One region of the Paenibacillus sp. FSL R10-2736 genome, then DNA from elsewhere that is predicted to be linked to it. Evidence: predicted binding sites of a transcription regulator. Region 1 holds the regulator's gene; each other region holds the start of a gene.

Evidence for each region. Region 1 encodes Rex, which represses fermentation and respiration genes when NADH is low (regulators of the CRP and FNR family bind a similar motif). Its sites were predicted from a motif close to TTGTGAAATATTTCACAA; they were not measured.
Region 2: NSQ73_RS29965 (cytochrome ubiquinol oxidase subunit I) is a predicted target of Rex. The motif match lies at 1,871-1,888, and genes of this name have one in related genera.
Region 3: nirB (nitrite reductase large subunit NirB) is a predicted target of Rex. The motif match lies at 1,114-1,131, and genes of this name have one in related genera.

The regions. Positions count from the first base shown of each region.
Region 1 covers NZ_JBBOBN010000001.1:2,460,831-2,464,114, forward strand. The annotation lists gene dinG (ATP-dependent DNA helicase DinG) at 1-1,062, shown strand, start outside; gene NSQ73_RS10390 (redox-sensing transcriptional repressor Rex) at 1,282-1,935, shown strand; gene NSQ73_RS10395 (amidohydrolase) at 1,922-3,223, shown strand; gene NSQ73_RS10400 (cell wall elongation regulator TseB-like domain-containing protein) at 3,250-3,284, shown strand, end outside.
Region 2 covers NZ_JBBOBN010000002.1:433,454-436,737, forward strand. The annotation lists gene cydB (cytochrome d ubiquinol oxidase subunit II) at 1-365, opposite strand, end outside; gene NSQ73_RS29965 (cytochrome ubiquinol oxidase subunit I) at 369-1,757, opposite strand; gene NSQ73_RS29970 (cold-shock protein) at 1,981-2,211, opposite strand; gene NSQ73_RS29975 (cold-shock protein) at 2,304-2,504, opposite strand; gene NSQ73_RS29980 (trypsin-like peptidase domain-containing protein) at 2,899-3,284, opposite strand, start outside.
Region 3 covers NZ_JBBOBN010000001.1:2,192,986-2,196,269, forward strand. The annotation lists gene ric (iron-sulfur cluster repair di-iron protein) at 1-186, shown strand, start outside; gene NSQ73_RS09105 (hypothetical protein) at 330-1,031, shown strand; gene nirB (nitrite reductase large subunit NirB) at 1,235-3,284, shown strand, end outside.

The sequences.
Region 1 (3,284 bases):
CGCAAGGGTGATAAAATGCTTAGTGAGATGCGTGATACCGACAGCCAGTCTTCTTCGGACAGTCTTGTGACGGATATCGGCGGGTTGTTCAAGGACCTGGCCTCCATCCGGGAGCAGATCCGTTTCTTTATGGGACTGAATGACGAGAATATCGTCTACTGGCTGGAGGGGAGCGGCAATTACCGCGGCAAATCGCTGCAGATGTATGCCGTTCCGGTGGATGTGAGCACCCAGCTCAGGGAGCTGTTCTTCGACAAGAAGAAGAGTATCATCCTGACCTCGGCCACCTTGTCTGTGGATAAGTCATTCCAGTTCATGATAGATAATCTCGGTCTTGGTGAGGCTGCAGAGCAGGGCCGTCTGATGACAGCCCTGCTTCCGTCGCCGTTCAAATACCGTGAGCAGGCACTGCTTGTCATTCCCCGTGATTTCCCGAGTGTCAAGGGAAGCATAGGGGATGCCCGCTTTGTGGATACACTGGTCCATTCTCTGGCAGAAACTGCCGTGGCTACCCGCGGGCGGATGCTGGTGCTCTTCACCTCCTACAAGATGCTGCGCCAGGTCTATGATCCGCTGAAGGAGGCCCTGGCTTCGCAGGATATCGCGGTGCTTGGACAAGGCGTAGAAGGCGGCAGCCGGAGCAAGCTGATCCGGCGGTTCCAGGACAGTACAGCGTCTGTCTTACTGGGTACGAGCAGCTTCTGGGAAGGTGTAGACATTCCCGGGGAAGCTTTGACCTGTCTGGCCATTGTCAGACTTCCGTTCCAGCCGCCTAATCATCCGCTGGCTGAAGCGAAGTCGGAGCTGCTCCAGGCACAGAAGAAGAATCCGTTCATGAAGCTGTCCGTCCCGCAGGCCGTAATCCGCTTCAAGCAAGGCTTCGGGCGGCTGGTCCGCACCGCGCAGGACCGCGGAATCGTTATTGTATATGATACCAGGGTAATCGAATCTTATTATGGGAAGTATTTCCTGTATTCGCTGCCCGGCCCCAAGATGGAGCATATGCTGACGGATCAGATCGTTCCGCGGATTGCAGAATGGCTTGAAGAAGGCGGGGTTTAATAATCCGTCTCCGGTTGATATTATGTATAAGTAATTATTGTTCTGAAGTCCCGTGCTCCACTGCTGCTGCCCAAACGGGCAGTAGTACCCGGAGCACGGTTCCTATAACCGGCTTATCAAGCAGCATATGCTATCAAACCTAAGTGAATGCTTACGAAGCGAGTTTTGCGAAGTTGAATCAAGCAGCATATGCTATCAAAACTTTAAGGAGGAGAAAACATGAAATCGGATAAAATATCGGAGGCCGTCGTTCGCAGACTCCCAGTGTACCTGCGTTTCCTGAACGATCTCCAAAAACGTGAAATCTCAACAGTTTCTTCTCAGGAGCTGGGACAGAAGCTCGATCTCAACCCAGCCCAGATCCGCAAGGACCTGGCTTATTTTGGTGATTTCGGCAGAAAGGGCATTGGGTATGATGTCTCTTATCTGATTGAGAAGATCCGGCATATTCTGAAGCTGGACCAGCAGATTAATGTAGCTCTGGTAGGTGCAGGTAATCTCGGCCACGCCTTGTCGAATTACAATGCCTACTTGAAGGATACGATGAAGATTACAGCTGTATTTGATGCTTATGAGCCTAAGGTAGGCCAGCAGATCAACTCGCTGACTGTTCAGCCGATGAGTGAGTTGGGGGATACCATCCGTGCACAGGGCATCCGCATCGGGATTATTACAGTTCCGGACAGTGAAGCACAGAACGTTGCTGACATTCTGGTAGATTCGGGCATTGAGGCGATCCTGAATTTTGCCCCTGTAATTCTTAAGACTCCGGCCAATATCCGGATTCATGCCGCCGATTTCACTACGGATTTGCAGAGTCTGGCTTATTATTTGCATGACGGAAAGGACGAAGCTGAAGATGAGCAGCAATAAAACCATTATTAAAGACGGCCGTTTTCTGGTACCTGGCAGTGATAAGCCGGTGCTGAGCGGTTTTATGACCATCGAAAATGATCTGATTACTTACATAGGTGAAGATAAGCCTGTAATTGAAGAGGATGCCGAGGTTATTGACGGCAGCCGGCTGCTGTTCATGCCGGGTCTCGTCAACACCCACGGCCATGCGGCGATGTCACTGCTGCGCGGCTACGGCGATGATATGGTACTGCAGGCTTGGCTGCAGGAAAAAATGTGGCCGATGGAAGAGAAATTCACCGGTGATGATGTGTACTGGGGAACCTCTTTGTCCGTTCTTGAGATGCTGAAGGGCGGCACTACGACCTTCCTCGATATGTATGACCATATGGACCGGGTTGCTGAGGTTACCGAGCAGTCAGGCATCCGTGCAGTACTTATGCGCGGTGTTATTGGCCTGTGCCCTGAAGAGGTGCAGAATCATAAACTGGCGGAAGCGATTGCTTTTGCCCGGAACTGGCATGGCAAGGCTGACGGCAGAATTACTGCAATGCTCTCGCCGCATGCGCCTTACACCTGTCCTCCGGAGTTCTTCATGAAGTTTGTCCAGGCGGCTCATGATCTTGATCTGCCGATGCACACGCATATGTCCGAAACGCGTCATGAGGTGGAGCAGAATGTGGCCGATTACGGCCTGCGTCCGGTCGCTCATCTGGAGAAGCTGGGAATGTTCACCCGGCCGTCCCTGATCGCCCACGGTGTTCATCTGAATGATGAAGAGATTGAGATTTTGGCCCGCCACAATGTTGGCGTATCCCACAATCCCGGCAGCAATCTGAAGCTGGCCAGCGGAGTAGCCCGTGTTCCTGAGCTGCTCAGAGCAGGCGTTAAGGTCTCCCTGGGTACGGACGGTGCAGCAAGCAACAACAACCTGGATATGTTCGAAGAGATGCGTCTGGCCGCGTTGATTCACAAAGGCGTAAGCGGTGATCCAACAGCAGTACCGGCTCCAGAGGCGCTGCTGATGGCGACCGAATATGGTGCACAGTCTATTTTCCTGAACCAGGTAGGCCGGCTTGCAGCAGGGATGAAGGCCGACTTCATTGCGATTGATATTGATCAGCCGCATTTGCTGCCGCATACCGATCTTTTGTCCCATGCGGTATATTCAGCCAGTGCCAAGGATGTGGAGCATGTCTGGGTGAACGGCAAACAGATTGTGAAGCACAGACAATGTCTGACACTAGATGAAGAAGCCATCCGCCGCAAAGCGCAGGAAACGTTCGAGGGGCTGCTTAAACGGTAATACAGGTTATATGGAAAGGAAGCTGCATGTTGAAGAAGAGGAGAAAATGGCTTCCGCTGGG
Region 2 (3,284 bases), on a different contig from region 1:
CCGAAGAAGATGCAGACATCCCAGGTTTTCTGCCACGTCTTCGAATCGCGTTTACCTCTGAATTCAAAGGCAACACCGCGGGCAATCAGCGCCAGCAGGGCGAACACAAACGGGATATAGAATCCGCTGAACAGCGTCGCATACCAATGCGGGAAGGCGGCAAACATCGCGCCCGCTCCCGTAATCAGCCATACCTCATTCGCATCCCAGAACGGACCGATGGAATTAATCAGTATCCGGCGCTCTGTATCATTCTTGGCCAGAATCTGCGTCTCCATTCCTACACCGAAGTCAAAGCCTTCAAGGAAGAAGAACCCGACAAACAGCACCGCAATCAGCAGAAACCATAATTCATTAAGTGACATGGGTTAGTCCTCCTTGTTATACGGATCGTGGGATTCACCGTGTTCGTTATCCATAGCATAAGGACCTTTTTTGATAACCTTGATGAACAGGCCGATCATTACCGCACCCAGTATGGCATAGATTGCGGTAAACGAAATCACCGAGAACAACACCTGTCCGCTTGTAATATTAGGTGATACACTGTCTTCCGTAGTCATAAGTCCGAATACTGTCCATGGCTGACGCCCGATCTCCGTCATAATCCAGCCTGACGTGTTGGCAATCGGTGGAAGCAGCAGCCCCCAGAACATGAACCGCATGAACCAGGTATTGGGTTTGTCCATCTTCTTGCGCCACATGAGGTAGATGGCATACACACCAAGTGCAATCATTAGCGAGCCTGCCGCAACCATGATCCGGAAGCTCCAGAAGGTTGTTTTGACAGGCGGGATATAATCTCCAGGTCCATACGCTAATTCGTACTCCTTCTGGAGCTCCAGCATACCCTTAACTTCACCGGAGAATTTACTGTAAGACAGGAAGCTGAGGAGATACGGAATCTGCACCTCTCCGCTGCTGGTCTGATTCTCTGTATCGATATTAGCAAAGACTGTCCATGGCGCCGGGTCGCCGCTCTCACCCCATAGCCCTTCAGAAGCAGCCATCTTCATTGGCTGTGTTTCAACCAGATACTGCGCTTGGGCATGTCCGGCAACAGCTACGCCAAATGAAGAGATAATACCGACAATGGCCGCGATCTCGAACGATTTACGGAAAAAGGCCACGTCCTGCTTCTTAAGCAATTTATAAGCACTGATCCCCGTTACCAGGAATGCGCCTGTAGCGTATGCGGCAAGCACTGTATGCGGGAACTCCACCAGCAGCTGACCGTTTGTAATCAGTGCGAAGATATCATTCATTTCAGCCCGTCCGTTGTTGATCTGGAAACCTACCGGATGCTGCATGAACGAGTTGGCGGCCAGAATCCAGAATGCCGAGAGCATCGTTCCGAAGGCTACCAGCCAAATCGATAATAGATGAATACGCTTGGATACCTTATCCCAGCCGAAGATCCAGATTCCGATGAACGTGGACTCCAGGAAGAATGCCAATAAGGCTTCAATAGCTAGCGGGGCTCCAAAAACATCACCGACGAAGCGCGAATAGTCAGACCAGTTCATTCCGAACTGGAACTCCTGCAATATCCCTGTCACTACGCCTACTGCGAAGTTAATGAGGAACAGCTTCCCCCAGAATTGCGCCATTCTTTTGTACTCTTCATTGCCTTTTCTAACGTACATGGTCTCCATAATAGCAATTAAGAGCGCTAGTCCGATTGATACCGGCACAAAGAAATAATGAAAAATCGTCGTCGACGCAAATTGTATACGCGACAGCATTACTGTATCCATATTTCTCCCCTTCCTTCTCCCCATTCGATATGTCTATTCTGTCAAATTTTCAGGGCCTAAAGTGTGATAATTATCACATTATACACCCTGTTTGAGCATGAAATTCAATAAATTTGTGACAAATATCACAATATTACATAAAGAAAGCAAAAAAAATAAGACGGTTTCACCGTCTTGGATTTGTCCATCATTTATAGTTGTCTTGGTTCATAAAGGCATTGGTTTAGGTAATGGAAATACCTTTCTTAAGCGATTTGAGATCGCCATTCGAATTAAGCAATTGCGGCAGCATCTTCATGCTACGAACCATCGGGGAATGACAGAGACGGCAAGAAGGCGCATGCTCAAATGCGAAATTATCCCTCATCCATCCGTTACATCCATCGTTGGTACAGGCCCATATTGCGGTATTTTCTTCCGGTACTTCCTCCAAAGGCTTCTTCCGGTAGTTCATTGCCGTTCCTCCCTTCCTTTATGTTACAAGCTGAGTAACGATAAAAAAAGACCGTCCCAACTTTCACAAGCGGGGACGGCACCTTCTATTAATTACAGTTTTACAACGTTTTCGGCTTGTGGTCCGCGGTTGCCTTGAACAACGTTGAATTCAACGCGTTGGCCTTCGTCCAAAGTTTTGAAGCCGTCGCCAGTGATTGCGCTGAAGTGAACGAATACGTCGCTTCCGCCTTCAACTTCGATGAAACCGAATCCTTTTTCTGCGTTGAACCATTTAACTGTACCTGTTTGCATGTGTGTTACCTCCACAAATTTAAATTAATATGTTCTTTTTATCTTCAGACAAAGAAAAAATTCACACATTGAGAAAGGTTGTGATTCATTTGACAGCCCTTTTCAATGCGAGAATTAGGTATCAATTGTATGAATAATTTCATGTTACCACACCTTATTAACAAAGGCAAGCTGTCCCATCCGAATTTCTCCGTTTTTTCCCTTATAAGGTCTTCTTCCCAATGTAAGGGTTACCAGTTGGTCTAAATAGTAATATTTATAGCCGATATCATTGTTTACCCCATTAATTTGGACTTGAAACGGGCTCCGTCCTCTTAAATTTTGCATAAAAGGACGGCATGAACCGTTTCCGTTATCCTGACTGCCTTATTATTATATACGGCGGCTTCCGGTTTTATTCCTCGGGTTTCTCAAGAAGTTGTACCGTCACCTGCTTCACTTCACCATTGCGGTAAAATGTAATTTGCAGATCATCCCCGATCTTGGTATGGTCGTACAGATATTTGCGCAGGGACAAGGTGGATGTAATCGACTTATCATCAAACTTGGTAATTACATCATTGAATTGCAGGCCTGCATCCTTAGCCGGACCCACTGCATCCAATACTACAACCCCGTCGGTTACCGTAGTTGGAAGGTTAAGCTCTTTGCGCTGGTCTTCAGCAAGCGGTACATACGGATTATTCAAATCTACAGAGTACACGCCCAGGTAGGAACGGGCAATTTTCCCGTTAGCCGCAAGCTCATCCGCTGTCTCCATTACATGGTTGGCAGGAATCG
Region 3 (3,284 bases), 270 kb from region 1:
GAAGCCGAGCACGATGGTGCCGGTGAGATCCTCCGCGAGCTCCGCCGGGTAACCAATGATTACACACCGCCTGCGCATGCCTGCACGACTTACCGCCTGACCTATGCACGCCTTGAGGAGCTGGAAGGTATGACCTTCGAGCATGTGCATCTGGAGAACAATAACCTGTTCCTGCGTTATCAATAAAATGTAGTACTACGGAAAGTCCCTCCGGGGACTTTTTTGTTATATAGAACGTAAGGTTCAGAACAGAAATAATTTGAGAACAGGTCTTCTATGCGGTATCCTTAAAGAGTCAGGGATATTACATAAGAAGGCGGTGCCGTGGAATGTCCACGAAATGGATGGGGCGCTTACTGCTGTGCCTTGTTTTTATAATTACAGCCAGCGGCTGCAGCTCGGTTCTGGGACCGGGGAACACCGGCGGCAGCGCCGGAAGCGGAAGCACAGGACTATCTTTTTCAATTCTGGTGGGTGAACGTGAAATGGCCGGAACCTCCGGCAGACTGCTTAACGAAGCTTATATAGAAGGTAATTCCATCATAGAACTGCTGAGAAAGAGCGGGATCGTTACTTTTGCTGCAGACGGCTATAGTATTCTTGAGGTCAATAGGGTTGCGCTTAGTCAGGATATGATGTGGGAAGTACAAGTGAACAGCAAGAAACTTACGGACTGGAACAGTACAATTGAGGCTGGAGCGGCTATTGTCTTCTCGGCGAAGCCGTCCGCAGCCGGAGCGTTATTTCAACCGGTTATCCTTACGGTGAACGGCGGGAGCGAACAGCCTGAGCTGACGCATTCGCATGTGCTGTCCTTTACGGAAGATTTGTCAGTGAAGGGACTTATGAAGAACAGCGGGATGATTAAGCTGGCAGAAAATAACAAGACAGTTCTCACCGTAATGGATTACACACCACTCAGCAGTGAGGAATGGAAACTGAAGGTTAATGACAAAGCGCTGCTGGGCAACGGTGTGGATATGAAGCTCAGACCGCAGGACAAGCTGGAGATATCACTGGTTCTGAAGTAATTACGATAACGGAATCCGTTTAGCGGATACAAGGATTTCTGTGCCGAGAGCGCGGAGGTCCTTTTTGTGTGTCTAATACTTTATGTGAAATGTTTCACATTTAATGTGACTGGAATCACAAATGCCGGGGAATTTTGGGCAGTATAATTTCACTATAAAGCAAGTTTGTGAAGGAATATGAGTTTTGAAGGAGGGTCCTACCAGTGACAGCGAACAGAGAAAAGTTAGTGCTGATTGGCAATGGCATGGCGGGTGTAGGCACTATTGAACAGATTTTAAAGCTGGGCGGCGCTTATGATATCACGATCTTCGGCAGTGAGCCGCATCCCAATTACAACCGGATTATGCTGTCCTATGTTCTCGAAGGCAGTAAAACCATTGAAGATATTATCCTGAATGACCGTCAGTGGTATGCGGATAACAATATTACCCTCCATACTGGAACGACTGTTACCCGGATTGATGAACAAACCCGGCAGGTGATTACAGATAACGGACAGGCGGTTCATTACGACAAGGTTATCATTGCTACGGGTTCTAATTCGTTCATATTACCTGTTCCGGGCAGTACAAAGGACGGGGTAGTCGGCTTCCGTGATATCGCAGATTGCGATGCCATGCTGGCCGCAGCGGAGCAGTACCGCACGGCAGCTGTTATCGGCGGCGGTCTGCTTGGTCTTGAAGCAGCCAAAGGCCTCGTGAATCTGGGGATGGACGTTACCGTTGTGCATCTGCTTGAGGATCTGATGGAACGGCAGCTGGACCGTACGGCATCTTCCATGCTGCAGGCGGAGCTTGCGCGTCAAGGTGTGAAATTCGCCATGGGCAAGCAGACGGTCGAATTGACTGGAGAAGAGCGGGTTACCGGGCTGCGCTTCAGTGACGGCAGTGAGTTGCCCGCAGAATTTGTGGTAATGGCAGTCGGAATTAAACCTAATGTTCAGCTTGCCAAGGATAGCGGCATCGAGGTTAACCGCGGGATTGTCGTCAATGACTATCTGCAGACCTCCATGGCTAACGTGTATTCTGTCGGTGAATGTACGGAGCACCGGGGGACCTGCTATGGTCTGGTAGCGCCGCTTTTCGAGCAGGGGATGGTACTGGCTAAGCATTTGTCTGGTGTGCAGACTCCGGGATACGAAGGTTCGGTTGTCGCGACGAAGCTCAAGATTTCCGGTGTTGATGTTTTCTCGGCCGGAGAGTTCACCGAAACAGCGGAGCATACCGTCATATCCGCCAAGGATGAGTGGAAGAGAACCTATAAGAAGATTTTGCTCAAAAACAATATTATTGTCGGTGCGGTTCTGTTCGGTGATGTAACGGAATCAGCGAGCCTGCAGAAGCTGGTGAAGCAGGGAACAGAAATGACCGATGAGATCTATGGAGAGGTCATGGGCACAGGCTGCTGCGGCGGAGGCGGAGCCAAGAAAGGTCTATCCGTTGAAGCAATGGCCGATGAAGAGATTGTCTGCGGCTGCAACGGGGTTACCAAAAAGGCGATTGTTGATGCCGTTACGGAGAATGGCTTCACTACAGTGGATGAAATCAAAGCCTGCACCGGAGCTACCCGTTCCTGCGGCGGCTGTAAGCCAGTTGTTGAGCAGATTCTGCAGTTCGTATTAGGGGACAGCTTCCAGCAAAGCGCCAAGCAGGGGATCTGCAGCTGCACCCCGCTTAGCCGGGATGAGATTGTAGCCGAAATTACGGCTAAAGGGCTCAAAACCACCAAAGAAGTTATGCATGTGCTGGACTGGAAGCAGCCGGAAGGCTGTTCTAAATGCCGTCCTGCTGTGAACTATTATCTGGGTATGATCTATCCGGACACCCATGAGGACGAGAAGGAATCGCGCTTCGTTAATGAACGGATGAGCGCTAATATTCAGAAGGATGGAACTTATACGGTTATTCCGCGGATGTACGGAGGGGTTACCACTCCCGAGGATTTGAAACGGATTGCCGATGTTTCCCTGAAATATGATGTGAAGGTTGTGAAGGTGACCGGCGGGCAACGTCTGGATCTGATCGGTATCAAAAAAGAGGATGTACCGAAGGTGTGGGAGGAGCTGGATATGCCGTCCGGCTATGGCTATGCGAAATCCCTGCGCACTGTGAAGACCTGTGTAGGTTCGCAGTTCTGCCGTTTTGGCACACAGGATTCCATGGGCATGGGCGCTATGCTTGAGCGCAAGTATGAGCGCCTGGATATGCCGGCCAAGTTCAAAATGGCGGTTAACGGCTGTCCGCGTAACTGTG